Regions from separate parts of the Paenibacillus sp. 1182 genome, predicted to be linked through region 2. Evidence: riboswitches for the same ligand, from Rfam matches in the RefSeq annotation. Region 2 holds a riboswitch; each other region holds the start of a gene.
The links. A riboswitch is a leader RNA that binds a small molecule or an ion and turns the genes downstream of it on or off. The one in region 2 is predicted to bind thiamine pyrophosphate.
Positions count from the first base shown of each region.

Region 1: linked by a shared signal. The riboswitch ahead of tenA (thiaminase II) and the one ahead of JOD82_RS23190 (ECF transporter S component) in region 2 are both predicted to bind thiamine pyrophosphate.
Region 3: linked by a shared signal. The riboswitch ahead of JOD82_RS01990 (thiamine phosphate synthase) and the one ahead of JOD82_RS23190 (ECF transporter S component) in region 2 are both predicted to bind thiamine pyrophosphate.

Region 1 covers NZ_JAFICR010000008.1:274,815-285,360, forward strand. Annotated here, with positions in the region: gene thiD (bifunctional hydroxymethylpyrimidine kinase/phosphomethylpyrimidine kinase) at 1-427, opposite strand, end outside; gene thiM (hydroxyethylthiazole kinase) at 424-1,266, opposite strand; gene tenA (thiaminase II) at 1,341-2,030, opposite strand; TPP riboswitch at 2,167-2,269, opposite strand; gene JOD82_RS17940 (AEC family transporter) at 2,448-3,401, opposite strand; gene JOD82_RS17945 (NAD-dependent malic enzyme) at 3,475-5,196, opposite strand; gene JOD82_RS17950 (glycosyltransferase) at 5,594-6,715, shown strand; gene JOD82_RS17955 (lipopolysaccharide biosynthesis protein) at 6,720-7,985, shown strand; gene JOD82_RS17960 (glycosyltransferase family 4 protein) at 7,969-9,195, shown strand; gene JOD82_RS17965 (glycosyltransferase family 2 protein) at 9,155-10,066, shown strand; gene JOD82_RS17970 (response regulator) at 10,034-10,546, opposite strand, start outside.
Region 2 covers NZ_JAFICR010000013.1:115,534-126,079, reverse strand. Annotated here, with positions in the region: gene JOD82_RS23200 (energy-coupling factor transporter transmembrane component T family protein) at 1-121, opposite strand, end outside; gene JOD82_RS23195 (ABC transporter ATP-binding protein) at 96-1,547, opposite strand; gene JOD82_RS23190 (ECF transporter S component) at 1,547-2,143, opposite strand; TPP riboswitch at 2,394-2,503, opposite strand; gene JOD82_RS23185 (TatD family hydrolase) at 2,547-3,344, opposite strand; gene JOD82_RS23180 (polynucleotide kinase-phosphatase) at 3,365-5,974, opposite strand; gene JOD82_RS23175 (3' terminal RNA ribose 2'-O-methyltransferase Hen1) at 5,971-7,422, opposite strand; gene JOD82_RS23170 (nucleotidyltransferase domain-containing protein) at 7,444-8,262, opposite strand; gene JOD82_RS23165 (limonene hydroxylase) at 8,282-9,850, opposite strand; gene JOD82_RS23160 (helix-turn-helix transcriptional regulator) at 10,049-10,546, shown strand, end outside.
Region 3 covers NZ_JAFICR010000001.1:391,702-402,247, forward strand. Annotated here, with positions in the region: gene JOD82_RS01955 (ATPase, T2SS/T4P/T4SS family) at 1-1,177, shown strand, start outside; gene JOD82_RS01960 (hypothetical protein) at 1,167-3,251, shown strand; gene JOD82_RS01965 (hypothetical protein) at 3,302-3,781, shown strand; gene JOD82_RS01970 (hypothetical protein) at 3,822-4,217, shown strand; gene JOD82_RS01975 (hypothetical protein) at 4,219-4,773, shown strand; gene JOD82_RS01980 (hypothetical protein) at 4,760-5,746, shown strand; gene JOD82_RS01985 (ABC-F family ATP-binding cassette domain-containing protein) at 5,934-7,487, shown strand; TPP riboswitch at 7,582-7,690, shown strand; gene JOD82_RS01990 (thiamine phosphate synthase) at 7,955-8,548, shown strand; gene thiO (glycine oxidase ThiO) at 8,613-9,761, shown strand; gene thiS (sulfur carrier protein ThiS) at 9,758-9,961, shown strand; gene JOD82_RS02005 (thiazole synthase) at 9,964-10,546, shown strand, end outside.

The DNA of each region.
Region 1 (10,546 bases), on a different contig from region 2:
TATTCGGTGTAACGACCAGTGCCAAGGGGAGCAGGTCGTCCTTCAAAGCCTGCACCGCTTCCAGTTGCAGCAGTTCAGCGCCTCCCTTGGCAATCATCACGGGATCGACGACGACCTTTTTCCAGCCGAACTTTCGGATCTGCTCGCTCACAAGACGGATGATGCCGGCATTAAACAGCATACCAGTCTTCAGGGCATCCACTCCAAGGTCTAATCCTACGGCTTCGATCTGTTCTGCTGTTGCTTCCTCTGGTAGCGGATATACGCCGTGGACTCCTAAGGTATTCTGTACGGTAACGGCTGTAATAGCCGACATGCCGTACACGCCAAGTTCTTGAAAGGTTTTGAGATCAGCTTGAATTCCAGCCCCGCCGCCACTGTCCGAACCAGCAATCGTCAGCGCTCTGGGTACACGAACGTCTGTCATCGCGCACCACCTGCTGCTGTTGTTCCGGCTTCATGGATCGAGACATGCCCCTCTAGTGAACCTGTATGCAGTTTGGCCAGCTCGTCGAGAAAGGCAATCTGGAAGCTGCCGGGCCCCAGCTCTGCGGTACGTGCTGCGGCTCGAGAAGCTGCTGCACCGTAAAATGCCAAACCTGCTGTACCTGCGAGCAGCAGGTTGGGTTCAACAGCTGCAAAGGCACCTAACACAGAGGTCAGCAGACAGCCTGCTCCGGTTACCTTCGTGAGGAGCGCGTCTCCGCCGCTAATCATTCGTGCTTCGGCCCCATCGGTGATGACGTCCTCTTTTCCAGTAATGACAACCATCGTATTGAGCGTTCGAGCAGCCCGAATTGCCAGATCGACATGGTCGCTGTCAGCACTGTCACCGGCATCTACGCCTTTAATCTCACGCGCTTCTCCAACAAGATGTGCGACTTCGGCTGCATTGCCCCGCACCAATGAGATTTTGACTTCACTCAGGATTCGCAGTGCCGATTCAGTTCTAAAGCTCGTTGCTCCCGCACCGACCGGATCTAGCAGCACCGGAACACCGTGTGCATTCGCCGATTGTCCAGCAATGATCATGGCATCCACCAGTTCGCGGTTCAGTGTACCGATGTTTAACACGACGGCGCCTGCTATTTTTGCCATATCTGCTACTTCCTCAGGTGCATAGGCCATCACCGGGGAGGCGCCCAATGCATACAGACCGTTGGCCGTAAAGTTGGTGACTACCACATTGGTCATATTGTGAACGAGGGGTTTGCTGTTTTGTACCTTCGTCAGGAGATCCGAATAACTTTTTTTCCATGTACTCATAATGATTATCCTCTCTATAGTTGGTGGTTCAACAGGGCATTAACCGTACTTCACGCATCGAATCGCCAGGCTGACTATTCCAAGACCGCTGCCTGCATCTGGACCGGCCATTCTTCCTGCTTATAAGCCATATCCCAGAACTTATATTCCAGCTGGCAGCTCAGTATAAAATGCTCAATCATCCGCTCCCGCTCAGCAGCCGTTGCGTCTTTCGCCCAAGCATCTACACGTTCTCGGAACTTGAGTGTTGTATCATCAAGCTGGTCTCCATAGAAGCCAATCCATTCATAGAACGGATGAGACTCATCCGGCTTTACTTCATCCAGCAGCCTGCGACCAATCTCGGCATACGTCCACATACATGGCAGCAGCACAGCCAAGATCTCGCCCAGGCTACCCTCATGCGCAACCGTCAGCATGTGACGGATATAGTGATGAGCCGACGGAGCGAGCGGATATCCCTGCAACTCTTCATAGGTCACCCCTGCGACAGCACAGAAATTTTGATGCGGATGAACCTCGCTGTGGAGAATAAAAGAGATTTGTTCATTTAATACAGCCATATCCTCCCGATTGGTGCATTTGGAGATTGCGATGCCGTATATCCGCATGTAGGCGTTCAAATATTCAAAGTCCTGTTTTACATAGTGAATCAGCTGTCCCCTTGTCAAACTTCCTTCAGCAATACCTCTCACAAAGGGATGCTCAAAAATCGCTTGAAAAATGCCGTCCGCCTGCCGACGGAGTTCTTGTGTAAAACTCAATTTCGCCACCTCCATAAAATTGAAGAGCAAGAAGTCCTGTAAGAATATAATTCCGGAACAACGCTAAAAAGCCGCCCCAGAAAAATGGAGCGGCTTCAACAATAGGCCCAATACGCAAAAAACGCTTGAAACCTTATATACGAAGGCTCCACTTTCCTACGCTAGTACGAACTAGATCAGGTTCAAAGGGTCCAAGATACGTTCTTGTCTCAGCCATAGCGGCTCCCCTAGTGGACTTCTATTCTTTTGACTATTACTGTACATACGTTCATACGCTATGTCAAACATGTCTATCTGGTCAAGGGCCAAACGACAGAGCTGAAGTTCGCTTCCGAGAGGGAAAAAGGCGCTGGAGAAGATCAGTTCCGTCTACACGAAGGAATTCGCGGCAGGCTCCAATGTCTAAATAATCAGCATTTATACCAATAGAGAAATCAGTACTGGGAGTGTAACGAGCGATATGACAGCACTGATGACAAAGGAGGAGGCTGTTTCTGATTCCAGGCTTTCAAAACGGGTGGCGATCATAGCAGCGACTGCTGAACCCGGGAAGGAAACGAGCAGAACTGCCTTCACAGTATCTGCAGACGACAGACCGCATAGGTAGGCGATCAGCAGCATTAATAAAGGCTGTACAATTGTTTTTAACAGTGCGATGGCAAAGGCACTTACACTAAAACTAATGTTGCGTACGCCAATGGTCACTCCGACAGCGAATAAAGCGGCCCCGGACGTAATGTCTCCGATTTGATTCAACGATTTGTTCAACAAATCCGGTGAATGGAAGCCGAACAAGGTCAAAATTACACCAATCAGTGGAACCAGCGCCAGCGGTTCTTTTAATCCATGAAGAATGGAGTCCCAGATTAACCTTCCGAGGTGACCGTTCCGTTCTTTGCCTGAATTCCTGCTGGCTACGGTAGCTATAATGGTAGCCGCCGGGTCAAGGACGGCATTGACTACGATCCCGGTAAGCGCAATCGGAATGGCGACAGCAGCGGAACCGTAGATGGCTCCAAGCACAGGAATGCCCATAAAAGCAAAGGTCGGCTGTGCCGAGTTCAAAGCAAACATGGCGGCATCCTTGACCGACTGCTTCCCCGCAAAGCGGGACAGTAGAAGGAGAACGGTAAAAAAGCCGACAATGCCAATGAACAGGGCCAGCAGGAATGGCCATTGCTCGATGAGCGCTTTCCTGTCCGTTGTCGTAATACCGATGAATAGATGCGCAGGTAGTGCAAATTTGGTAACGAGCGCATTTAGGGTTTTGGAGGAAGAGGCATCAAAGCTTTTGTAATGCCCCGCTAACCACCCTAAAATAATAACGAAAAAAATCGGCACCAAAATATACAAGATATGTCCGACACTCATAGATTGATTCTCCTTGCTTGAACTGACGTATTCTGCCTGTCTGAACAAGGCAATCTCCTTCTTAAATGGAGCATTAGTGAGGGTGATGTATTACGCTTTCCACTGCTTTGACCTTGACATATTCCGGTTTCCACATTGCATCCCGTATAGCTTGTTCAACATTTGAAATGTGTGCCTGAGCTACCTGATCCTGAATCGCTGCTTTCGCTACCGCAACCGCAACAACGTACGAAACATCACGTAATTTTTGGATATGAGGGAGCAACGCACCGCCAGGCTTATTCGAATCTACGCCATTGGCAACGGCATCTGCTGCGGCTGTAAACATCGCAGGGGTAATCCTTTTGGCTTTAACCACAATCGCACCCAGACCCAGTCCCGGGAACACAAAGGCATTGTTCGCCTGTCCAATTTCAAATTTCGTACCGTTATAAGTGACGGGGTCAAAGGGGCTTCCGGTAGCAATTAATGCCTTGCCATCGGTCCACCGTATTAGATCCTCAGGTATAGCTTCTGCAAGATTTGTAGGATTGGACATGGGCATAATGATCGGGCGTTCTACATGCTTCGCCATCTCTTTGATGATCTCTTCAGAAAAGGCACCGGCTACTCCAGAAGTTCCGATTAATATGGTAGGCTTCACCTGACGGATGACCTCCAGCAGCGGTATTTTGCCGTCATCCGACCGCGTCCATGAGCTGACTTCCTCTTTTTTACGTACATACGGTTTCTGATAATTCAGGACATCTTCCATATCGTCCGTTAACAGCCCGCGGTAATCAAAGGCCCAAAAGGACTTGAATGAATCTTCCGCGGAAAGGCCGTCCTCGATCATAGCGCCCCGAATTTGGTCAGCGTTACCGATCCCTGCTGCTCCTGGGCCGAAGACAAGTACCTTTTGCTCACGCAGCGGAGTCTTGGTGACACCCACCGCCGAAAGAATTGCAGCCAAGGTCACCGCTCCTGTACCTTGTATATCATCGTTGAAGGTGAGTATACTTTGACCGTATTTTCCTATAATATGGCGTGCATTTACGCTACCCACATCTTCCCAATGTAAAAGCGCCTTCGGGAATTGCGCTAACGTTTTGCTGATAAAAGTATCAATAAACTGGTTATAGGCTTCTCCGCGAACCCGTTTATGGCGGTTTCCGATGTACAGTGGATCATTCAGCAACTTTTCATTATTCGTACCTACATCCAGTACAATGGGCAGCACCCGCCCGGGATGAATGCCTGCCGCAGCCGTATACACTGCAAGTTTGCCAATAGCAATGTTAATCCCCCCGACACCCCAGTCCCCAATCCCCAAAATACTTTCGGAATCCGTTACGACGATCAGATCCACATCTTCACCACTCAAACCGGAATTATAAAACGCTTGTCCAATACCGTTCGGGTTATCTATCGACAAATATACGCCCCCAGGGCGGTTGTACTCGTGACTATATTCTTGAATCGCGGTTCCGACGGTCGGTGTATAGACTACGGGTAGCATTTCACTTAAATGATCGGTTAGTAGCCGATAGTAGAGGACGACATTTCGGTTGTGGAGGTCGTTGAGAGAAGCATTTTTACGTAGCATGGTAGGTTGTGCGAGAAATTGCTGATATGCTCGTACGCTCTGTTTCTCCAATGAAAGGACGGTGGGAGGAAGGATTCCATCCAAACCCAGTTCTTTGCGTTCTTCTTCTGTAAAAGCAACGCCTTTGTTCAAAAGGGGATTTGCCAACACATCCTTCCCCCGTAAAGGAGTAGATAATGACCCATCGCGATTGACATAAAATGCTTCCATAGAAAGACCTTCCTTCTGTTCATTTACATAACTATTCATAACGAAAGATGACATGTTATCCATAGTATGGACGTGCCAATTTGTTTTATTCGTTTATTTATATATGACAAAATAACCATATTCATTTCTTTCTATTGATCTAAAAGGACCAACTTTCGATATGGATTCGCTAACTAATACTAAGGATTTTGGTTCTAATGAATCAGGTCTAAATACTCTGTTTTTATCAAATATGAAAATCAGTTTTTCTTCTCTTATTCTCTTATATATCATGGAGTGTCAGCTATTTTGTTAAGAAAATATGAAGTATTTGGACATTAATTTAATCCCTATAAACAAACATTCTTAATTCTTTTTCAACAAAATAGAACTATTCGGAGGAAAAGGAGAGGTTTGTGTGCAGGGACCTATAGCCATTTTTAGCGATAATGACAGGGCTATTGATTATCCCAATGTAATTTGTTTTTACCAATATATACAGTGCAAGGACACGGAGGCAGCTTCAGTCTACGAGAACGCATGTTGCTGCTTGATTGATTATAGGGAGCCGGGGGAGGCGGTGCGGAAAGCCAATCAGATCCGCAGCCAATTTCCGCAAATGCCATTGTTACTGGTGACGGATGTAACATTTCCGTTCAGTGATCAGCATATGGTGCAAATCACCGGAGTAGGCCGTTTGCGGCTGCTATTTTGGCAAGCCAATGACACCGAAGAAATGCTTTCGGAAATACAAAGCTTGCTCTATCCCGAGTATTCGACCAAAAGCCAACATATTGCATTTATCTTGTCTGTATATAACGAAGAGCAACGTTTTGTTCATGTCAAAACCTTTGCTGAACGACTGCAAGCCTTTATCCGCAGCCATATTATTGAAGGTTCGATTTATCTCATTGATGATGGCAGCCACGATGGCACCCATGCCTTGATTAAAGCGCTGGAGGCAGCAACGGACTTGTCCGTAAACCGGATTAATCAGAATCTTAGTCCGCTGCTTCAAACAAGGGAATTGGGACGCAATACACGTAAGGCAGGGACGTATCTGGAAGGGATGCGGACCATTGGTGCGGATTACTACGTATTTGTGGACGCGGACGACTCTTTTTTTATTGAGGATATTGCCAGAATGATTAATGTTGTTCAGCAGGGCTATTATGATGTCGTGATCGGAACCAAGGATATGACCGCCGAGAATCGATCTTTATTGCGATCTGTTGTCAGCTTTGGTAAACGGGTCATTTCACGTCCTTTTTTACCCACAGGTGTGGTGGATTCGCAGACTGGGCTTAAAGTGATGAGTTCGGTTGCAGTGAAGCGGATGTTTCCACATTTAAAGGAACAGCTCGGATTGGCGCTGGATCTGGAAATGATGTTTATTGCCAAGCGGCTCCAACTCCGTGTACTGCAATTACCCGTCAAATGTATTGACCGCGATGGCTCGCACATCCATGTCTGGAAGGATTCTATTCGTTTTTTGCGCTCCATCATTGATATTTGGCGACTGGATCGGAGGGTGAGATAACAACGTGAACAACCGATTGCGATCGTTGATGTTTCCTCTCTTTAATGTGCTGCTTAACGGATTTAATTTTTTCTTCCACATTGCAGCGAGCTGGTATCTTACCGGACAAGCTTATGGTCAAGCGAATGCGCTGCTGGCCCTCTTTGCACTGTTGTCCGTTTTGGGCTTATCCATCCAGCTATTGACCGCCAAGCTGGTATCCAAGGGTGGCAAGATGCTTGCGCTACGTAGCTTACCGCTCGGTTCTCTATTACTAAAAGCACCTTTGGTGCTAACTGTGCTTGCCATGATCATTTTACTCATCATTCATCCGTTATTGCGCTCGCTTTTAGGCGTCGATTCCGCCCCGCTATTCATGCTGTATGGCTTGATCGGCCTACATATTTTGGTGAGTTCGTGCCGTGGAGATTTACAGGGTAGGGAACGCATGTTGGCGCTCAATGTGAACTATTACATTGAAGTAATAGGGAAGCTGAGCTTGTTTTTTGTTCTGGCTGCACTGGGGTTAAAGCTGGAAGCCCTACTATTGGCGAGCTGTGGGGGAATGTTGCTGTCGCTACTCCACGGCTGGATCGTTTCGGCTCGTGGCTTGTCCTTATTCACAACCAGTGGAGAACATATCCCTTCTGGGCTATGGAAGTCATTGGGTCAGGATTTCACCGATAGCCTTATGACGAATTTATTCATTTTGTTTTGTATCTCTATCGACATGTTGTATGTACAGCATTACTTTCCCGAGCAGGCCAGCAGCTATGCCATTGCGCTGAAGTACAGCCAGTTGGTCTATTACGTTTCGTATAGCCTGATTGCTGCCTTTATTCCAAAGCTCGGTGCGCAGGGGCATGACCGCCAAGCTTTGGGCAAGTTGATTGCCGTCTATGCCGGATTAATGGCTGTAGCTGCGATCTGTGTATATGTGGGCACGACCTTTGTGTTCCCATCCTCTATACCCATATTATTCGGAGCCTCTTACCAATCGGCCGAGGCCTATATTCCATGGGGGGGATGGGTGTACTGGTTATTTTCCATCGTGCTGTTTTTTGTGCATGTGCACGTATTGATGGGCAGACGCAAATTTATGTTCAGTCTGATGGCAGGAGCCGCGGCTTTATTAGTAGCCTTTCATATTGCCCACACAGAGCCGGTAGATTTCTTGCTATCTGAGTTCATGGTTTACGGAGCTATGGCTCTCTACTTTGTGATAGACGCCTATGTGCATTTGTTCAAAATAAAGATAAAGGGGGATGTACCCCATGAATACCATACATGAACAGGACGGTAAAACCGTAGTTCTATTGCTGTCCTGGCGTGACATACGTTCACCTAAAAGCGGAGGAGCAGAAATTTTCACCCACGAAATGCTTAAACGCTCACAACAAGGCCGCTTCCAGTTCATTCATTTTTCACCCCAATTTGAGGGGATGCCTGAGCATGAAATTATCGACGGTATTACGTATATTCGAAAAGGAAACATATACAGTGTTATTTATTATGCGATGCGCTATTACCGTCGTCATCGAAGGAAGATCGACTATGTGATTAACCAGGCGAATACGCATCAATTCTTTACCCGATTTTGGGTGGAGGCATCCAAGCGGATTTTTTTCATACATCAGCTAACAAGGGAAATATGGTTTGAGAACGCCAAATTCCCGCTAAATGTTATTGGGTTTCATATGGAACCCTTGATGCTTAAGCTGGCTCGTAAGGATCGAACGCTTACGGTATCTCCGTCTACTCGGTATGATCTACTTAAGCTGGGCTTTCACCCGGATCGTGTTCATCTTTTACCGGAAGGCATTGAGTTTGATCATTGGCCGCGCGAACAATTTTTAACGAAGGAACCTAATCCGACCTTCATGTACGCTGGGCGCTTCGTCAAATATAAAGGCATTGATCTGGTCGTTGAGGCCTTTGGGCAGCTCAAGGAAAAGTTCCCTCAGGCTATGTTATGGATTGCCGGAAAAACCGATAAAACCTATGTGGCAGAACAATTGTTGCCGATTATGAAACGGTATGGATTAACATACGGAGAACCGGATGAACAGGGGCAATCGCAAGCTGATATTACCTTTTACGGATTTGTTTCAGCAGAGCATAAGCTGGAGCTGATGAGTCGTGCCCACGCGCTGGTGTTTCCTTCCTTGCGTGAAGGTTGGGGGTTGACAATTACCGAAGCGGCAGCGGTTGGAACGCCCAGCATTGTCAGCAATTCACCGGGTCTGGTGGATGCAACGGATTTTGGGAAGAGCGGATATCTATGCTTTCACGGCGACATCCGGGGATTATCTGAACAAATGGAAAGAGCAGCGAAGGGCGGCGAAGATTACATGGCCATCCGTGAGCGGGCGTATCAATATGCGTTAAGATTCCATTTTGATCATACGGCTGCTGCGTTTGAGCAGTTGATGGAAGATTGGATAGAGGAGGCGGAACAGAGTGGACAAAGTGGTCATTCTCTTCTCCACGTACAACAATGAACGGACGATAGAGCCTTGTTTGCGAAGCTGTATGGGGCAAAATTACAAGGATCTGCATATTGTAATTGCTGATGATGGCTCCAGTGACCGGACCGTCGAGACGATTCGTATGCTGTCGGCAGGGAGCGCAGTACCCGTAACGGTATTGGAGCTTCCCCATGGGGAGCGGGGAGTCGCTAGGGTTAGAGCGGTTGAGGAAGCGAAACGCTTGGGTGCCGAATACATATTTGTATTGGATTCCGATATGATTTTAGCTGAACATCTGATTCAGCAGAGCATCGACTTTTTTGATGATCATCAGGATATTGGCGCTTTGGTCGTTCCGGAGGAGGCGTATTCGGAAGCGGACAATTTTTTTTCCAAAGTGAAAGTTTTTGAGCGAAATGTGATTAATAACGCGGGTGAGACCTTGGGAAAACGCTCCATTGAAGCGGCACGCTTCTGGCGAATGAGCGCTTATGAATCGACGGGCGGGTTTAATGCGGAGCAGATTGCTTTTGAAGAAATACAGCCGACCTTACGTTATATAGAGTCTGGTGGAGTCATTCGCCGGGCGGTATTTACACGGGTATATCATGATGAAAAACAGGTCTATCTGCACGATGTATTACGTAAAAAAGCCTACTACTTTTCAGTGATGGATCGTACGATGTCATCTGAAGAGGGCGGATTACGAAAGGCACTGGAACGTTGGTATTTCTTCCGTCCGGTGCTGTATACGTGGGGGAATTTGAAAAACTATATCCGTCACCCGTTGCTGACGATGGGGATGTTGTGGATGTATGTATGCCTAACTGTGATTGGGGTAGCCGCCGTGTTAAAGGGCGGCACCCGTCACTCAGGCGATCTCGCTAAGGCGGATAAGGCGTAACGATGAATGTCCGAGGGTCAGCGTATCCAGCGTGTACAAGTCGGGATCGGAAGATTCCGACTCCTCATACGGTATGTATAATGAATGCGTGGTTAACTGAATACCTTCCCCGTCAGGATGACGTAGTGAGCGGCCAACAGGATACAGCTCAGCAAGTGCAATGTGTACAGCAGTTACGATATCTTGTTCATTCAGCAGCACATAGGGTCGGTACGGGGCATTCAAAATGCTGTCTATAAATACTGACAGGTCGGAAGCTACGTTCTGGTCTGCTGCATGCAGGCTGTTTCGATTGAGTTTGGCTTGATCAAGCGCCTCATACAGTATTTTTTTTAGCGTATCATCATCCAGCTCCAGCGGTTTCGTCAAAAAACGGAACACACCGACTTGATTAATCGCCGATAAAATGGACTGCGTATGCAGGTGACCAGACAAAATGATTCGTACGATATGTGGATAATCTTTCTTAATCATGCGAAG
Region 2 (10,546 bases):
ACATGACATTCGGATCATGAATGACTATAACGACCACAAACAGGATGGAAAACATCACGAGCTTTAGGCCCGGATTCACGCGATGCAGCCATGTTTTATGATGGGGAAAGGACAGGTTCATACTGTAGTTCCCCTTTCTGAATCCGCCATGTATCGGTACAATATCGACGGACAATTTCCGGGTCATGGGTGACCATCACAATGGCCGTGCCCGCCGCTCTCAGCTGCTCCAACATATCCAGCATGACAAAGGTATTACGCGCATCCTGCCCAAAGGTCGGTTCATCGAGCAGCAGCACTTCCGGCTCACGAATCATAGCCGTAGCAATACTCAACCGCCTTTTTTGGCCTAACGAAAGCTGATACGGATGCCGCTCGTCCAGCCGCTCCAGTCCGAACTGTACGAGCATCCGATCGACCCGTTCCCGGCACTGTTCAACGGTATACAAGCTCTTGGGTAACGAATACTCTAGTTCCTTTCGTACGGTATGCGCTACAAATTGCAGCTCGGGATTTTGAAACGCGAACCCGATACGCTCTGCCAGTTGTTCTGTACTGCCTGCCTCAATTCCGCGCACGCTATAACGTCCCTGTGTGCGAAGTAAGCGCATCATGGAGAGCAGTAGCGAGCTTTTGCCAGCCCCGTTTTCACCAACCACGCCAATCCAGTCGCCAGGCTTCACCTGCGCATGCTCCACATAAATCACTGAACTTAAACCGCGGAGGCCGCTAAAATGTTCTAGCTCCAGCACATCAGTCCCCGCACCATTCTGTTGCGTCACTGCTTCACTCCAACGTGGCGAAGACGCTTCATTCCATACTCCCGGATACCACACGCCGTACTCGGACAATGCCTGCCGGTGCACATGAAATACTTCTTGGGCCCTTCCATCTGCAATGATCTCCCCTTGAGCAGAAAGCACCACAATCCGATCCACATCATGGACAATTTCATTAATTTTATGCTCCACAATCACCAGTGTCTGGTCTACCGAAATGTTGCGAATGGTATCCCACACCTGTGTAGTGCCTTCCTCGTCCAACAAAGCCGTGGGCTCATCCAGAAAAAGCACTTCTGGCTCCATAGCCAGCACAGACGCAATCGCCAGCCGCTGCTTCATTCCCTGTGACATGCTGCCAATGGGCATATGTATATCATCCGTCGATAGACCCACCTGTATCAGCAGCTCGCGAATACGGGATCGCATCTGCTCCCGGGGAACCTGATTATTTTCCAACACAAAAGCCAGTTCCTCATCTGCATATGACATACAGAACTGCGTATCAGGATCTTGAAATACAATACCTGAGACACTTGGGATTACAGCAGCATCGCATTTCATAGGCACTTCTATCGTGCGTGGAATCAGACCGCTTAACACTTGGAGCAGTGTTGATTTACCGCATCCACTCGGTCCCAGTAGCAGCAGCTTTTCCCCCTTGCGGACAGACAAAGACATATTGTGAAAAAGCAGCTCTTGCTCACCGGGGAATTTCAACCGTAGCCGGGTGATCGAAGCCACCACATCTTCGGTTGCCCGGCTCATCAATCCAGCCCCTTATAATCTTGTTCCGTTGCAGGCCTCAAACTTCGCGTGACTCCGGTTACCTCCAATGCCTTAGCCAGATAGAACGCGAATACCCCGGCAATCACAATACTGCCAATCATCCGAAATCCAATATACAAAACATAGTTCCAAGTCGATAGCTGATCAATATACCCGTAGCTGAAGTCTAAAATCAGAGAAGTGACAGCCGCCCCAGCCGCAGCTAGCGAAGCAACCCACAGGTTTGCGTTCCGATACAGAAAAGCCGCAAAAAACAGCTCCGCTCCCAAGCCTTGCAGCAGGCCATAGTACAAGGTGGACATACCCCATTCGCTTCCCAAAAAAGCACTGACCGTTGCCGCTGCCACCTCTGCCAAAATCGCAACACCCGGCTTGCGAATGATGAGATAAGCAAACGTACCTGCCATAAACCACATGCCATACATCAGTTGCTCGGCGTGTAGACCCAATGGTTTCATCAAATCATAGGCAGGTCCCCATATTTTGTAGATCAACCCGAACACAACAGCGATCACAATCGTGACCAAAATATCCGTCAGTTTCAACCCTTTGGACGCTCTTACAGCAGTATTCATTATTGCGTGCTCCCCTTTTTCCTTATAGTTGGCCTCTTGGCCATGAAAAAAAGCTTGTCTGGAGCTGAATCTCCAGGCAAGCTTTATGCGCAGTAAAAGGTGAAGCACCATACAAAACATCATTCGTCGATATGCCTTATATAACCAGTAGTCTAAACTACTACACTGATACCCAGCCAAGTCAGGATCAAGGTAAAATGCTAGGACATACATTGAATCTATCGACAACCGCAAAAAAAAGCGGCATTCCTGTATAGTGTTCTTGGTTTCTCTACGCTGGCATTACCCAGATCAGATTTCACGGTCAGTGGCAAGGGCCACCCTCTCAGCCTGACTTTCTCAAGCTCCCGACAATGCTTTTTAATTCACTATAATATATACCACATCTATGGCTTTGACAATCCTATAATCCGAAGAAACGTTTAGCCGTTTCCGTCGTCGCGATTTCGATCTCCATCATGCTTCGACCTGTACATTCGGCTATCGTAGCAGCAATGTGAGCGAGATACATGGGCTCATTACGCCCTTCTTTAGGCTTCACAGGCAAATTACGCGGGGTCAAAAATGGAGCATCCGTTTCAATCATCAGACGGTCCAAGGGAATATCTCTGACCAGTTCACGCAGATGCTTCCCCCGCCGTTCGTCGCAAATCCAGCCGGTGATTCCGATATACAGTCCCATTTCTACATACGTACGCAATTCCTGTTCCGTGCCGGTAAAACAATGCACTACCGCTTTATCAACAAGCCCTTGATACTCCCGAAGCATAGCGACAAAGTCCTCATGTGCATCTCGTTCATGCAGAAATAACGGCATTTTCAGCTCACCCGCCAGTTGGATTTGCTCGCCAAACCATCGGCGCTGCACATCACGTGGCGAAAAATCACGGTTATAGTCCAATCCGCATTCCCCTATGGATACGACCTGCGGCTGACCCGCCAACTGGCGGAGCTGCTGAATCGTGTCTGCACTGCAGTCTTTGGCATCATGGGGATGCACGCCAGCTGTCGCATACAGCTTGCCCGGATAACGCGCTGCATACTGAGAAGCTTCCCGACTGCTGCGGACACTGGTCCCGGTAATAATCAGCGGTGAAATCCCTACAGCCGCGGCTCTCTCTACCACCTGTTCCCGATCTGCATGAAACGAACGATGCATCAAGTTCACACCAATATCAATTAACGGTGTACCCCTTTCCATCTCAATCCCTCCCTCGCAAACTACAATCTTGGATCAATCGGCTCTGATTCCAGAGATAGTGCGGCAAGGACGCATTCATGAATACGATCTACCGTATCCTTGCGGACAAAACGTTCCACGCCTTCCATACCAAGCGCTCCTTCCATCAGGGCATGACGCTCCTTTTTGTTCGTTCGACGCTGCTTCAGACGCTTTAAATTCTCAGGGGCAAGATAATCCATACCGTAAATGATGTGCAAATACTTCCGGCCTCTCACCTTGATTGCAGGCTGAATCATCTTGTCCCGATTTTTCATCAAAAAGCGTTCCGGCTTGATCACAATCCCCTCATGACCATCCTCTGTCATCTCGTTCCACCAACGAATGACCTCTTCCTCGCTTGCTTCGTCCGTGATCACGCGATACTCTGTCTCCATAAACAGGGAAGACAGCCCAGCCAGCTCCCGGTTTTGCTCCATATGCCAAATATGAGAATGGTCGAAAAAAGTCTTTCCGCTGTGTGCCAGCGTATGAAACGGTGCGATACGAATTTCATCCAGACCGTCCACATCCCAGCAATATTTTTGAAAAGCCTCTTGAAACGTCACGGCATTCGCGTACTTCTGTTCCATTTCCTCCAACCAGTCTCCAACCTCTCGGCCCGCAACCTTCGCCTGCTTCAGCTTGTCTACCAGCTTACTGCGATCCAGCAGAGCTGCTTCACCCACATGCGCATACTGTGCAGCAATCAATTCCCGAGCCTTGAGATTCCACGGTACAATTTCCGCATCCAGCAACACAAAATCCGTCTGGTTCCGTTCAAAATATCCGGCAGTCCGTAGATCCACATTCAGCTTTTCCAGCACTTGCTTCCCAAGGCTTTGTTCAAAGAAAGCTCTCCCGCTCCGACTGTAGATCGTGCCCAATGTCGGGTAGCCTACATACTCGACAGCGGCCTGTTCGTTTTTGAATAATAGCAAAATAGCCCGGCTACCCATATGTTTTTTCTCGGCCACCATCGTTTGTACCCCTTGCCCGCGATAATAAGCCAGCGCTTCACGCGGATGCTCCAGATAACCTTCCTCTGCAGACACCGCTGGAGCAGGACTCATGGTCGGTGGAATATACACCAGTTCCTCTATCGGTACTGTCACATGTGACACGGCATCTATAGCGGTTTTGACCGATTCTCCTTGAACGCGCACTTCGCCATACGATTCCGTCAGTACACTGTAACCAGCGATGAGCTTGCGTAAATTCGGCGGGGAAAACCGTTTTCTCTGCCACCGGACAAGTGGGCTATCGGGATCATTCGCATAATTCTCATGTGCCGGAACGCTGACAAATTCCTTTTCCGGAAAACGATAAGCGGTTAGCATACCGCCAAATACCACACCCTGATCAATATTCACCGTCTGATTCACAAGGGTAGGCTGCGGTCTAGGATCATGTCCCCATACTACTATTTCTCCCGATTCATGGTCTACGAACCAATCTTTGCGGATTGGTTTTCCGTCTGCATCCTGTCCTTCCGTATCTCCATAACGGCAATAATCAGAAATACGTGCCGACTGTTTGCCGATAAAATGATCCTTAATCCCCGCATGAGCCACGACCACGTGTCGCAATCCATTCCTGCCAAAAATAAGATGTGAGGGTGCATGTAGCAGAAAGTCCCTTAACTCGCTTCTAAGCTGTTCCGCCGCTGCCTTGCCCGCTTTTTGTTCATACTGGGCCAGTTCCTCTGCAAATCGTTCATCCCCATGACTGAGAGTCACCTTTCTTCCATCAAGGTAACGGCCGATTTTCCAGCCATGATTGCTGTCAATCATATACGCTAGTCCAGCATCCACGTGCTTTTTCCAGAACTGCACCGCTTGTAACGATTTGGGGCCACGGCTCATCACATCCCCGACAGATACCAGTCTTCTGCCATCTGGATGATGGTATAGTCCTTCCGTATCTTCCGTATATCCTAGCCGCTCTATCACTTCCAGCATCTCACGGTAGCACCCATGGATATCACCAATGATGTCAATACCTGAGCCAATCTCATGAAACAGTGGCTGCGCACGGCGAACAAAATTCATTTCTTCTATATCCTTAAGGATATAGCAAGCGTTAAAGCCTTCCTCACGGATCCCACGCAGGTTCCGCTTTAACAGCTGTGCCTGCTGCTTGACCCGTTGGCGGCCACGCGGATGCTCCCTGCCTAAATCACGTTCCAGCAGCACAGCTTCGGATACATCCAGTACCAAAGCCATTACAGGAACATGCGCCTTGGCTGCCAACTGTACATATTTTTGACGGTCCTCAGCATACAAATGGGTGGCATCCACAACCGTCAGCTTATTCAAGCGACAGCGCATAGCCAGAATCGTATCCATCGCCTCAAACGCCTTGGCTGACATTTGCTGATACTCATAGAACAGTACGTCCGATTCCAGTCTTGCAAGTCCACTCCAGTCTATAAATTCCGTATCTCCGACCAGCTTGCGAAAATGATCCGAGGATACCACTTCTGTCTCCAGCAGAATCCCTTCGCTCACCAGCTTGTCTAATAATGTGGTTTTCCCACTGTTGGAGGCCCCCACCAACACAACCAGTCCAGCATGCGGTAAATGAATCGTACGTTTGGATGAATTGCTCATGCTTCCTTCTGCTCCTTTCTGCGCGTAAATATAGCCATTTGGGTCGGTTGTCCAAAGCCTTCGACCTCTTCTCCGATCCCCTTCAGCGCTACCGAATAAGGAGCTTCCACAATCCACTGCTCACATCGTTCCTGAAACTCGCTTCTACTCCATTCAAAACGGTGATCGCCATGCCGCATCTCTTGCTGATTCATACGATACACTTCATTATATTCACGATTGGGAGTCGTCACGATCAGCACGCCCGGCTGATACTCCGTTACAATCGTCTTCATCACCCGGTTCAGACGATGCTCATCCACATGCTCAATGACCTCACATAGGATCATCACATCTTTTCCCCGCAATTGTTCATCATAATAAAAGAGAGAGCCCATCATGGGTGTAGGACTGATCGCATCGGCATGCCTTTCCAGCTTGTTAAAACGCTCCACGGCTCTCAACTGTGCATACGCAGACGGCTCCACCGCCCAAATCTCTTCAACGCCCGTCATTCGGGCCATCCGAGCCGATAGCTTCCCTTCCCCTGAACCCAAATCTACGATTTTCTGTCTGCGAGGCAGCTTGCGAATTACGTCCATAATAGCTTGATACCGCAGCTCATTTAGCCGTACTGTAGGCTGTTGCTTCCCTTCCTCATGTGGCTGTTCTGGCTGTTGAATCTGTTCGTGCTTATCCTTTTGAGCTTGGACAGTATCCTTTTCAATATATTTTTTAATACCTATTTCATCATAATCAGATTGCTCAAATTGCTCAATCAGATTGGTAAAACGAAGCGTGCGTCGAATGATAAGCTCGCGTAGCGGATGCGCTGACAGCCAGCCTTCACCGTAACGTCTCAGCTTGTCAAACTCTTCTTCACTGATATAGTAGTGCTTATAGTTATCCAACACCGGAATCAACAGCAATAACTGACGTAGCGCATACTGCACCGTCTGATGGCCACTTAACGTGACATATCTGACAGTGCTTCGATTTTTCAGCTGAAAAGAATAGTCTGCTTCCCCTCGTTCTATGTCCACTTGATAGCCCAGCGGAGCAAATAGTCCCTCCACCACAGAATCCGGTAAATCCGAAGCAACAGGCCCAAACGATAACTCCAGCGCGAAAGGATGCGTCACCCATTCTGCATACTCTTCTTTGGGTTTGCCGTTCAGTGCCGTACCAAGCGAGCCACGAATATAGGTGCAAAATAAGCTGCTGGTTACAAACTCCCGGTCATTAATATATTGTGTAATATCATAGCTATCTGGACTGTTTTTGACCAAATCTATCGAATCTGGCGAAGCCTGAATGACGATTTCTGCCTCTTCCTCGGTAAACACGGTGTACACCATGCGTACACGCGCACCCTTTTCCGTGCGATCATACGTATTGTAGGGATTTTTGGCAAGCAAGTGCGAAATCATCCCAGCATTGTTTCCGGTTGCTTTTAGCGTGATGTGCATACTCTACTTCTCCTTCCCAGCTTATACTTTCCATACTTCATTCACCGCAGCGCGGAACATATCATCCAACTGCTGATCACGTCCACTCTCCATATGCTGAAGCAAGGGCGCCTTTTGTTCAAAATAAGCAATTTGCTGCTGGATAAAATCATTCACCACCGAAAGCTGTGGCTCCACATCCAGCTCCTCGCCCGCTTTTTTACGATCAAGCAAATGTTCGATCACCTGATAAAGTTCGGTATGTGCCGGAATGAGTTCCTCTAGCAATTCTACGAATTCCATTGGAGGCATGCTGTTGTGACGTTCAATCCAGCTACAGGCCAGCAACGGGCGCAGCACGTAAAAATACTTTTTAATCTTCACCTGTTCTCCCTGCAAATAATCCCGATAATTTCCCCGCGCCATATTCAGATAATGGTACATGCAGGACTTCGGAGAGAAGGTTAACGGCGAGATCGCACGAATCTGATCAGCCACTGCATATTGCTCCAGATAGGAAATCGGAGATTGCAGCCATTCCAGCAAAGGCGGATTGGATTTGCGAAACAATTGGAGCGCCTTTTTTAAATCCCAGCCGTTTATATCCAGCAAATCGCTGATTGGCCGTTCAATCACATCCCGCTTATCAAAAATAGATAAATACCATTCTATGGGTCTTACATAGATAAATCGTACATCATAGTCACTGTCCTGTGAAGGAAACCCCCACGCCCGACTACCTGATTCACAGGCGTATACAATGCGCACCTGCTCCGCTTGCTCCAACGCGCGCAGCTCACGCAAAATCGTCTCACGCATTTCCGGTTGAATGAAACCCTGCCCATGCTTCATATCCGTCATGTTGTTCCCTCCCTTATCATTAAAGTATTTCCCGAATCTGTTCTCTAATCGACTCCTCCGTTTCATCTATCGATAAGCGGCGAAGACGCTCTGTCGTTTCCTCTCCCCACATCTCAGAAGGCCATTCCTTGAGTACATGAAGTGCTGCATGACGATTGGAGATCACCGGACTCCAAAGTCCGGCAGCAACTAGCTCTTGTCCCATTCCTTCGTAAGAAGACAATAGCTGAAGCAAAATACCCAGACATTGATGCGCTTCATACTCCGGTCCAAAGCCCGGCACATCAGCAGGACCAGAAGCAATTTCTTCCAGAGGCAAGTGCTTTTCTGCAAAAGCCACCAGCTTACGAGCCCGCTGTTCATCCTCTGTCTTGATGAGTTCAAAGTATAGATTAGGCTTGACTGGATATTTACTTAATTGATCAAATAGCACGGGCCATACATCTAGTGCTAGCATTCGAGCTACGCGAATGGCGCAGTGGAGATGCGGTGAATCTGCATACTGCAGTTCCTGCTCTACTGGCTTCACCCACTGCGGATCGTCCATCATCTGCTGGCATATTGACGCGTAACGTTTACGTAATTCCGGCGTCCATTCATGCTCATAACGTGCCTCCCATGAATCGTCTTCTTCATCGAGAAAATCCGCAGTATCCATGATGATCGTAAAATGCTTCACAGTCGTACACATGGTCTTAGCATGGCGAAGGTAGTTGCCTATGACCATAGTGGCATGCTCATAATCGTCTATACTTTCCGCAGGTCCGCCTGCTGCCAGCAAAGCCGATAGAATATCACCCGCCCCGTCAAACAACTCCTGATCAATGTGCGGTACAGCGATGGCTGTATGCAGTTCGCCTTTATGAGCACACTCATAAGCAAGATACTCATACATGACATTGTTGCGGAATCCTTCCCTTAATAACCAGTCACGTATTTCCTGCCGCGCAGGCTCCAGCCGTTCTACTACGTGAATACGTCCCCAGCCATGTACCTGTGAGGCTAAATTATACAATTGTTCGTTGGCCTGCTCCGAAATATTACGGATAGCTACAGCTGCATATAGCGTGAATTCATCATGCTTGGCTAGTGTTAAAATAAGTTCGTGGTGCTGATCCGTCTCCAGTAATCCAAGCAGCGCAATACCGACCTTCACCACATTGCGATGTGCTCCGTGTTCAGCCAGCCAACGTGCTTCCTCATACAATCGATCCGGCTGAATTGCTGGATGCTCGCGCACCGCATCTAGCAGCGGATCAATCAGGCTGAGCGCATTTTCCTCCATCAAGCGTACATACGTCTCACGTCTCGTCTTCATCCCTGGCTTGCGGCATTGTCTGGACAACAACTGCGCCAGATCCTTAATTTTGTCAGTCTCTCCATCTCCGCCAGCGCCATGATGCCCAAATGCTCCATCCAATCCTCCTGCCACCCAACGCATCGTGTGACCTGCCCAGTATTCTTCATCATCTGGCAAATGATCATCCGTAAGCCTGCCCTGAGGGTCCAGTCCCTGCTTAATCGTTTCATAAATCGAAAGCTTACCTACCCATGGATATAACACTTCATTTTTGAATCGTCCAAACATGTTGTATCACCCTTCTGTTATGTATTGCTTCTTACTTATCGTGCTACCTTATATCCCTATAATCCTTTATTTTGGAAGTCATGAACATGGTGAAAGTATTACAAGGATGAATAATTTCCCTTTTTCCTACATCCCTTCCCTGTTAGAATAAAGGGATACTTACTTTCGGAGAACGGCAACAGAAACGGGGAATGCATCATGGCGAGAGAGAGTTTTGATAAAGAAATTCAATTCCTGCGTATGCTCACATTAACAAGCGGCGCCTATAATCGGCAGCAATTCGCAGATAGACTGGGCATTTCGGTACATACCTTTGATAAAACAATCCGGCGTCTCAAGGAAATTGTCCAATCGGTACAACAGCAGTTGCCTGCGGAACACGGACATGATTTTAATGAGATGCTGCGCTTTAATTATTACGAATCGGCTGATCCATTATTGTTATTTCTGTTTCGGGCCAAATCGCTCAAGGAATCGGAAAGCGTCCGCTTATCCCTTCTGCTGACAGCGCTACAGTCACAGCCTATGACCACCATGGAACTATTGGATGCTTGCTGCAACGGGCTGCCTTCCGACAGTTCACTACCGGATGAGAAAACGATTCGTTCCGATCTGAAATATCTGGTTGAAGTCGGCGTCGTTCGCAAGGAACCCGGCGGCAGACCTTACCGCTATGCTGTCCGCAACGATCTGGTG
Region 3 (10,546 bases), on a different contig from region 2:
CTTTTCCGTCATTGATGATATTCGTGACCAGCGGATCGACGGTGTAAGTGGGGGCGTCAGTGGTATGCCGGAAGGTGGGATTCCTGCATCATCAGACTGGCCTTCCGATGGGTATGTATTTGAACAAACAACTATGCCTACTGCCAATAGTTATGAGAGCGTATGGATTTTTTATAAAGGTAAAACGATCCATCTTTCGTTCCTTTCCTTCGGATCTGAGCGTGAACTTAAAAGGGTGTGCCAAAATATTTACAAATACAATTACCCGGGACAGCTTTCCGAAGCAAATGGTTATAAGGTCAATGAAATGAAGGATGGGTCACGGGTAGTGGTGGTACGACCTCCTTTCTCAGAATCGTGGGCTTTCTTTGTCCGTAAATTTGATATTCAAAGCGCATCGCTGGAACAGTTAATTAAGGGACAAAATGCTGATTTTCCAATCCAGCTACTTTCTTATTTAATGAAAGGCAGCCGGATTACTGCTATCACAGGCGCGCAGGGCTCAGGTAAGACGACGTTGTTAATGGCGATGGTCAAGCACATTTATGCTTCGTATACGCTTCGCGTTCAGGAAATGGCTTTTGAACTGCATCTACGCAGCATCTACAGTCGCCGTAACATTCTTAGCTTTCGAGAAACGGATCATATTTCAGGACAACAAGGGCTTGACTTACAGAAAAAAACAGATGGAACCGTCAATATTCTAGGCGAAGTAGCAAGTGATGAAGTAGCTGCTTGGATGATTCAAATGTCGCAGGTTGCCAGTCTGTTCACCATTTTTACTCATCATGCCAAAACATTTCGTGATCTCGTGTTTTCACTTCGTAATTCATTGCTCAAAACAGGAGTATTTCAGCATGAAGGCATTGCTGAGGAACAGGTAGTTCATGTCATTAACTTTGATGTGCATCTCAAACGTGATGCGGAAGGGCGACGCTACATCGAACGGATCACAGAATGTGTGCCGCGTGACCCGGATCATACGGATGCAGGCTCCAATGCTTCAACGAGCTACAGTTATCGCCACGTTATGGAATATCAGAACGGAAGCTATATACCGATGGAGCCCTTAACAGCCAAAAATGTACAAGAAATGTGTGAGCAGATGAATGTAAATGATGCCAGAGATTTCCGCAGTTTTTTGACCCGCTATTGGGAGGAAGACTATGAGTCTTAAAGAAATTTTATTATGGATTTTACTTATATCAGGTGGGGGCTTTACGCTTCTATATATAGCTTTATGGGGGTTGCGTAAGCGCAGTAGTCATGCAGTTCGCACAGGACGAATTTATTCTGTGAAGGAAGGTCGCAAGGGAAAAGCGGTACTGCAACGTGAGCTACAAGCCTTACTGCATAAGTTGTACACGCTGTGTATGAAGGTCCCTTTCTTGTCCGGATACATCACGAGTATACGTAAGCGACTAGCTGGTCAGCATGCCTACGATGAGTACAAGCTTCGCCTACAGACGATGAAGATGACACTGTTCATCTGGGGAGCTTTTGCTTGCAGTGGTGTTGTGCTGGTCATGATGAAGCCAGGAATAGAGTTTGCTATATTAGCCGTTTTATGCGGAGTGGTAATCAACAGTCTTATTTTGGATATGGCCATTAGCCGGATGGAAAAAAGGCTACTTGCACAGATGATCGAATTATTCGCCAATGTGCGTCACTATTACCATCAGCACGGTATGGTGGAGGAAGCTATATCCGAAGCGGCCGATTTGGCGGAGGCAGAGGCCGGAAGACACGCACGACTCATCCATGAGGCGCTAACAGATGTTGATCCGCACGAAGCATTGGAAAGATACTATGAATCGGCTCCTAATCGATTTTTAAAAGCTTTTGCCGGTATCTCGTATATGGTAATGGAGTTTGGTGATCGGGTTGAGGAGGGTGGCTCCATTTACTTGAAGGGGCTCGGCAGTCTCGCACGCGAAATCCAGTTGGAGTTGCTGCGAAGAAATAAACTGGACTATCTGTTAAAAAGTCTAAACGTGATCGCACTAGCACCTGTTTTCTTTACCATCCCAATCGAGACATGGGCGAGATCCAGCTTTCCCTCCATGGATGAGTTTTATCAGGGAAAATTGGGTTATATCACAAAATTATCCGTTTATATTGTGATAATCGTATCTTATTTCCTATTACAGAAGCTACAACAGACCGACGAGACAGGATATCGTGCGGGTAGAGGACGGAGGGTTTGGGAGCAGAAGCTATACCGTTTTCCTATCATTCGTAATGTGGTGGATTCTTTAATTCCGCGTCAGAATATGTCTTCTTATTTTCAAATAACCCGCCTATTAAAGGAAAGTGGTGCGGAGATTAGGCTGGAGTGGCTCTACATACGCAGAATGGCTCTTTGTATCATAGGATTGGTGCTCAGTATCAGTACGATATTTTTTTTACATGAAGCTGAGAGAACGCATATCCTTCACGCACCAGTGCAATCGGGTCAAATGTTTGGACGTTTAAGTCCGGTGGAGCAAAAAGAAGCTTTGAAGCAGAGTGAGATTGATCGCAAAATCATGCATTCGCTGAACATGAGGTCGAACAGCACATACGAACATACGTACGCTGTTTTAGAGCATAATGCTAATGGAACTGCTACTCCTGAACAGTTATCCACAAATACTTGGCGTATCCTCCAAAAGCTAAAAGATTGGAATGATGAATACATCAAGTGGTGGGAAGTGCTGATTAGTTTGATTGTTGGGTACGCAGCCTATCAAATGCCTATGCTTTTATTATATTTGCAACGAAAAATGCGTCGGTTGGATATGAGGCATGAGGTGTATCAATTTCAAACAGTTATTTCCATTTTACGGGTTATGGAACGAATGTCTGTCGAGGAAATATTGGAGTGGCTGAACAGATTTTCAGTTGTATTCAAAAGACCTCTGCAAAAATGTTTGCTTCATTATGAACATGGGCCAGAGGCAGCTCTCGACTTGCTAAAAGAAGAAGCGCCTTTGCCGGAATTTCAACGTCTCGTGGATAAGCTTCATTTGTCTTTAGGTAAAATTACGATTCGAGAGGCCTTTGATGATTTGGAATCCCATATGTCCTACTATTTCGAACAAAGAAAACAGGAGTATGAAAAAATAATAGACAGTAAGGCTATCTGGGGAAGGATGATTGGTTTTGCCCCGATGTATGGTCTTATCTTTTTATATTTGGTGATTCCGTTGATCGGCATGAGCTTTGTTCAAATGGATAACTATTATGAACAAATACAAAAAATTCAGTAAGAAAGTTAACCTATGACTAATACAAAATAACAAGCTAGGGGAGAAAAATAATGAATAACGCATCAACAGCTTTAAAGGTAGCCGCTGGGATATTTTTGACCATCGCTCTAATTACGATTGTAGTTATACTATTTATTTCAGCCCAGGAGGCGACTAAAACGGCACAAAATAATTTTGCTGATATTCAGACCGAATTGTCTCAAGCCTCTTTTACGGTATATGACGGCACAACGATTAGCGGTTCCCAGGTGACCAATGCGCTGCGGAAGTTTCAGGGGAAGGACCAATTCGGCATTCAGATTAAAACCGGCAAAAATATGGCAGGCCAGTGGTACGGTAATGCTCTGAACATTAGCCCAGACAGTGAACAGTATGGCGCCGTGAATGGTGGCAGTGATAAGACAGGTAAAATCACGAATACACTTAATGAGAAAGAGAATGAATACGTAAATCCGAGTGGTAAATTTAAAGCTGAAATCGTCAAAGACAAATCGAACGTGGTACGTGGGTTGTTGTTTACCCAGTCCTAAGCACTACAGCAGAGATAATAATCATAAAGGGGATGAGAGTATGTCTGATCACGCTTCAAGTATGCTGCGGCTTGGTGTGTCAGTTATTCTGTTCATAACCGCATGTGTAACGGCAGCAGACTTGTCCAGCCAGCTGGATGGTGCACTGGAATTAAGATCACAGCAAGAGGAGCATTCTGAAGGGCGAATAGCCCGTACTGCTGGGGTGGGGTTGCCGGAGCGGATTAAAGGAACTCAGGTCATACAGGCAATTCGCATGAACTTACAGGAGGGGATTTCGATTCAAGTCGACGGGACAGAGTATGATGTATTTTCTGAACCGTTTGAGCCTGATGTATCGACCCTGGATGCTTCCTCATTATATTCCATGTACCCCCAGCGTAATGGGAATGGGGACATAACATCTGTACGTTTTGAGAAATTGGGGGAAGACTGAAGTGGTTCAAACAATATCGAAGCTGTTGGGGGCGCTGCTCGCTGTATTGCTTTTGTACATCGTACCCGCAGCTCAAGCTGCTGAACGGCAGGATGATATATCCGGGTTAAATACATATCATGCAACTGTACGTTTTGTTGATATGGTAAGAACCAAGGGTTACATTACACCGACGATGTATAACGATTTTATGCGTGATCTGGAATTGACAGGCAATACGTACGAAGTTGACTTGGAGCATATGCACAAAAAGTATGTACCGGACTATGCAGATGCCGCGAAGCCAGACAGTTTTCTGGGCAATTATGAAGCTGTATATGATGGGTACTATAATTCGCAAATTTTTCCTGTACTGTTTCCTGACAATCAGCAGCCAAAATCAGATCAGACGCGTCGATATACCTTGATGGCCGGGGATTATTTTACGGTCCGGGTACATAATACGAATCGGACTCCTGCGGACTTGTACAAATCATGGCTTCTTGGTGGGGCAGATAGCGGCAAGCCAGCAGTTACAGCTTCTTACGGGGGCATGGTTCTGAATGAGGATTACTGATTTTGCGGTCATATTTATACTTTTGTTTTTGCCCTTTGGTGTAGTTAGTGACTTACGGGTGCAGAATCAGCGTGAAGTGCAGCAGCTAGAAATGAAATATACGTCGGCTCTCCGTACCGCAGTTCAGGATGCAGGGGTTGTGCTCTCACAGAATGAACGTCAGGAACGCGAGGCCGGATACGGATCGGATAAGTTTTTTCGGGTAGATAAAGAAGCAGCGCTGATCACGTTCCTGCACACCCTTTTTCTTAATGTAGGCATTGATGGGGATATAGTAGCACAACGTGCATTATTGGATTACATACCGGCTATTGTAATTCTGGATTATGACGGTTATTATGCGTTCACCTCAGAAGCCTATACAGACGAGCATGGACAAGCTGCTATTGGCCACAAATGGAGCGAAAAAAAGCCATATGCCTATGTTGATTTAGTAGGCAACAGTGTGGGGTTCACCTTGGATAATTATGTGCACGCATACGATGCTCGGAATCACAGGTGGATAGAGGGCTTTCAAAAGGAACTTCAGGATCAGACCGCTATATCTTTGCTGAATAATTCAGAAACTTTTGAGCAAATACGTCGTTCCACCATTGTTCGCAGCGTTCAAGAGGACTTGGCGCGAATTATTAATGTCCATAACGAAAAAGCAGCGCGTAACGGCATAACTTATTCGTTCACGCTACCGATCATTCCGCAAGAGGAGTGGTACAACACGGTAGATGATGTGGGGCTGATCGCGTTTATCCAAGGCATTCCGGTTGGAGACAGGTATTACAATAACTATGGATTTGGTGGTGGGAGAGTCGTTAGAAAGCAAGACATTATCGGTGGCATAGAACCAGATACTGGAATAAAGTATTTTTATAGAGATTCATGTCCAGCTCCCTTTAAAGCGAGTGAACGTTTCACGGATGAAAAATCTGCAGCAGCTGCGGGTTACTTTGAGTACAAATGTTATAATGGCTTATAATAATCACCCTCATGGGTGGTTTTTCTTTTTTTAGGCAGATCCATACCAAAAAACCTTAAAATTCACTGTTTTCAATATTCCGATATGGTTGCAGAATGTGCTACAATAAAGCTTTGAGAGAAACGAAATGCATATGAAATAAGAACAGTCGGCAATGCCGATGACAATAAGGAGCCAAAAACAGCTTATGAGTTTATTGACTGTAGAAAATGTATCCCACAACTTTGGGGACCGCGCATTATTTAAAAATGTTTCCTTTCGATTGCTTGCGGGGGAACGTGTAGGTTTGGTAGGAGCTAACGGTGTTGGTAAATCGACACTCATGAACATTCTCACTGGAAAATTGCTTAAGGATGAGGGTAAAGTGGAATGGACTCCACGTGTGCGTTACGGCTATCTGGATCAGCATACCAAGCTGACACCGGGCAAAACGGTACGTGATGTATTGAAGGATGCTTTTCTTCCTTTGTTGGAATTGGAAAAGGAAATGATGCAGATTACTGACAAAATGGGGGATGCTTCTCCTGATGAGTTGGAAGTGTTGCTGGAACAGATGGGTGAAATTCAGGAGCAACTGGATATGGGGGATTTTTACCTCATTGATGTGAAGGTTGAAGAAATGGCGAATGGACTAGGTCTGTCGGCCATAGGACTGGATCGGGATGTATCCGCACTTAGTGGCGGGCAACGGACAAAGGTTCTTCTTGCTAAGTTGCTGTTGGAAAAGCCGAATGTCCTGCTGTTGGATGAGCCTACCAACTATTTGGATGTAGAGCATATTGAATGGCTTACGCGCTATTTGAAGGACTATCCCTATGCCTTTATTCTTATTTCACATGATACTGAATTTATGAACCAGGTCGTTAATGTTATTTACCATCTTGAATTTGCCAAGATGACCCGTTATTCAGCTAATTATGAAAAGTTTCTCGAAATGGCGGATCTGAACAAAGCCCAGCATATTGATGCTTATGAGAAGCAACAGGATTTTATTAAGAAACAGGAAGATTTTATTCAGCGTAATAAAGCGCGTGCCTCTACGTCAGGCCGAGCAAAGAGCCGTGAAAAGCAGCTTGATCGGATCGAACGTATTGATAAGCCTGAAGAAGCCGCAAAACCAACCTTTCAATTCAAAGAGGCACGTGCAAGCGGAAAGACGGTATTTGAGGGTATTGATTTTGAGATTGGTTATACACATGCCCTTTTGCCTAAAATGTCCATGACGATTGAACGTGGCGAAAAGATTGCAATTGTCGGCTACAATGGTGTCGGTAAATCGACATTGCTCAAAACCATATTGGGAAAAATTCCGCCAATCAGTGGAAAAACTTATCAAGGTGATTTTTTGCAGCCCGCTTATTTTGAGCAGGAAGTAAAGGCCGAGAAAATTACACCGATTGACGATGTGTGGAATGAATTTCCGCATTTGAACCAGCATGAAGTACGAGCGCATTTGGCGCGTTGCGGTTTGAAAAATGAGCATATCACGCGTCCGCTATCTGCGCTCAGTGGTGGAGAACAGGCTAAAGTCCGTCTTTGCAAACTGTTAATGCGTGAAAGCAACTGGGTACTGTTCGATGAGCCTACCAACCACTTGGATGTTAAAGCAAAGGATGAGCTGAAACGTGCCTTGAAGGAATACAAAGGGACCGTATTGCTTGTATCTCACGAACCGGACTTTTACGAGGATTGGGTAACCAAAACGTGGAATGTGGAAGAGTGGTCAAGTAAAGTTAACTAAAATCAGCTAAATCCAGTTCCAGCAAATTTCACACGAAGTGGGGTTTGCAGAATTAGAAAAATATGCTAAGCTATCTTTAGCTTATACAATAAAATAGTCACACTAGGGGAGCCGCCCATGCGGCTGAGACGGAATAAATGGATTTCGGACCCTTTGCACCTGATCTGGGTTATGCCAGCGTAGGGAAGTGAGCGCCGTACAAACAAGGCAACACCATCTTTATTTTTGTTTGTGCGTGGGACGATACACGTATACGGATTCATGGTCCGTTCGATTATTGGACGTTCGTTAAACCACTTCCTTGGGGAAGTGGTTTTTTTGCGTTTCGTTCATTTTAAGTAGTTCGAGCTTCCGTAGACGATTCACATATAATCCCCTTTCATTCCTGCTGGTAGACGTGGCTGGCTAAGCTTAGATCCTTTAGTCCAATGTGAGGTGAAGACAAAATCGAATTACACGCAATTTCGATGGAAAAGGGCACTTTTGCACAAGCCGCCCAAGTGGCTGCTGTGATTTGTCCGTATGTTCATTATGTACACGCACGTTTAAAACAGAATGGTGCCTCTGCATTGCTTTCTTTGACTCGCAGCCTGGTGGAGCAGGAAGTTCCTTTGCAACAAATTGTAGTAAATGATCGTGTGGATGTAGCTTTACTTACTTTGGTCGGAGCCGTTCAATTACCAGCTAATGGATTACCTGTTGTGGATGTGAAAAGCCTACTTCCAAAGGGTACACGCTGTGGAGTGTCTGTACATTCCTTGGAGGAGATGCAAATTGCTGAGCGGGCAGGAGCGGACTATGTACTTTATGGTCACGTATATGAGACCCATTGTAAGCCCGGTATTGTACCGCGGGGTTTAGCTCAGCTTGAACATATTTGCAGGTTGTCGAACATTCCGGTGATTGCGCTAGGCGGCATACAACCGCATCATATCCCGGAGCTTTATAGGGCCGGAGCAAGCGGAATTGCGGTGATGTCTGGTATATGGGAGGCTGAGTCGCCCGTTGCAGCTGCAATGGAGTATAGGCGAATGGCAGACCTTGTAGTTCACAGCCTGTAGCGAGAAAACGAGAGTAGAGGCAAGCTGAAAGCAGAAGGGTTTATGGAGAGGAGATACGGAACAAATGCTAAAGATACACACAGAGGAAAGAGCGATTGGACACGCTGAATGCTTGGTCATAGGTGGAGGTGTCATCGGCAGTTCCATTGCTTATCATGTGGCCAAGGAGGGAAGAAGTACGATTATGCTGGAACGATTGATCCCGGGTGAGGGAGCCTCAGGAGCAGCGGTTGGAATGCTGGCAGCGGAAAGTGAAGAGTTCACCGACTCTGAGCTATCACGATTTGCTCGCATAAGTCGAGATGCATTCCCTGAGCTTGTCTGTGATCTAGAGCGTTTGTCAGGTATTTCGGTGGAATTCCGTACTGAAGGGTTTGTGACCCCTTTCCGTACGGAGACTGAAGGCCAAAAACGCTGGAAAGCTGCTAAAACGCGAAAGGGTGATTGTCCTATCTGGTGGGATGCGAAAGAATTGGCCCGACGAATTCCAGGTTTGGATGAACAAGCGATCGGGGCAATATATCGTTCAAAGGAGACACAAGTGGCTCCTGTCCAGCTTTGCCGTGCTTATGCAGGTGCTGCTGCGGTGCTGGGAGCAACGGTATGGTCTGGTACACAGGCAGAGCAACTGGTCATACAGGATGATCGAATTTGCGGTGTCCGCACAGATAGTGGTTTTTTTTCCTGCGATCAGGTCATTATTGCCGGAGGCTTGGATAGCATGAAATTGCTAGCGCAGGTTGGGTTTGAATATCCACTTTATCCGGTCAAGGGCGAAGCGGTAGCGGTCTCCTTGAAGGATCACCCGTTAGAATATACCATTTATGCTGATGATATTTACCTCGTGCCTAAACAGAATAACGAGCTTTGGATTGGGGCAACGAGCCTTCCACATCAATATGACGAAGAGGTGACCGTAGGAGGCTTGGAGGGGGTGTTGGCACGTGCCTCTGCCTGGCTGCCGCGCGTCCGTGAAGCTTCTTTTATACGCGCTTGGGCGGGCTTACGTCCGCAGGCTGTATCAGGTCATCCTTTTATAGGCATTGTTCCTGGGGTCGAGGGCGTATATGCTGCAGTCGGGCATTATCGCAACGGTGTCCTGCTGAGTGATGCTACCGGGCGTGCGATGGCAGCTATGCTTAATGGGGCTTGTGCAGCAGAACTTGGGATAAGTAGTTTTTCTTCTGAGCTCCTCAAGGAGAAAAGCTTATGAAGCTGACGATTAACGGCCAGAGCCTGACCTTTTCTAATCGAATCACTCATGTGAATCAATTGCTACATGAGCTTGATGTAAAGGTGAAAACCGTAGTGGTGGAGCTGAATCGGCATATATTGACCCGTGAAGATCATGATGAAGCGGTACTGAAAGATGGAGATTGCCTAGAGATTGTACATTTTGTGGGAGGCGGTTGATTATGTTAACCATTGGAAAAGCATCTTTTACCTCGAGGTTATTGTTGGGAACAGGAAAATTCTCTGATCTGGATATCCAATCCCAAGCCGTAGAGGCTGCTGAGACGGAAATATTGACGTTTGCTGTACGGAGATTGAACTTGGAGGAACGGGATAAGCAGCATTTTCTCGATATGCTGGATTTGAGCCGGTATACACTTCTTCCCAACACAGCAGGGGCTACAACAGCAGAGGAGGCGATTCGTATTGCCCAATTGGCAAAAGCCTCCGGCCTGTGCGATATGATTAAGGTGGAGGTCATTGGGGATAGCAAGACACTGCTGCCGGACCCATTTGAAACGTTGAAAGCTAGCGAAAAGCTGTTAGAAGAAGGCTTTATCGTGCTGCCCTACATATCGGACGATGTGATTCTAGCAAAGAGGCTACAAGAGCTTGGAGTACATGCCGTTATGCCTGGAGCTTCACCGATTGGTACAGGACATGGTTTGCTTAATCCGTTTTCATTAGGTCTAATTATTGAACAGGCGGAGGTTCCGGTTATTGTCGATGCGGGTATTCGCTCACCCGGTGACGTGGCAATGGCGA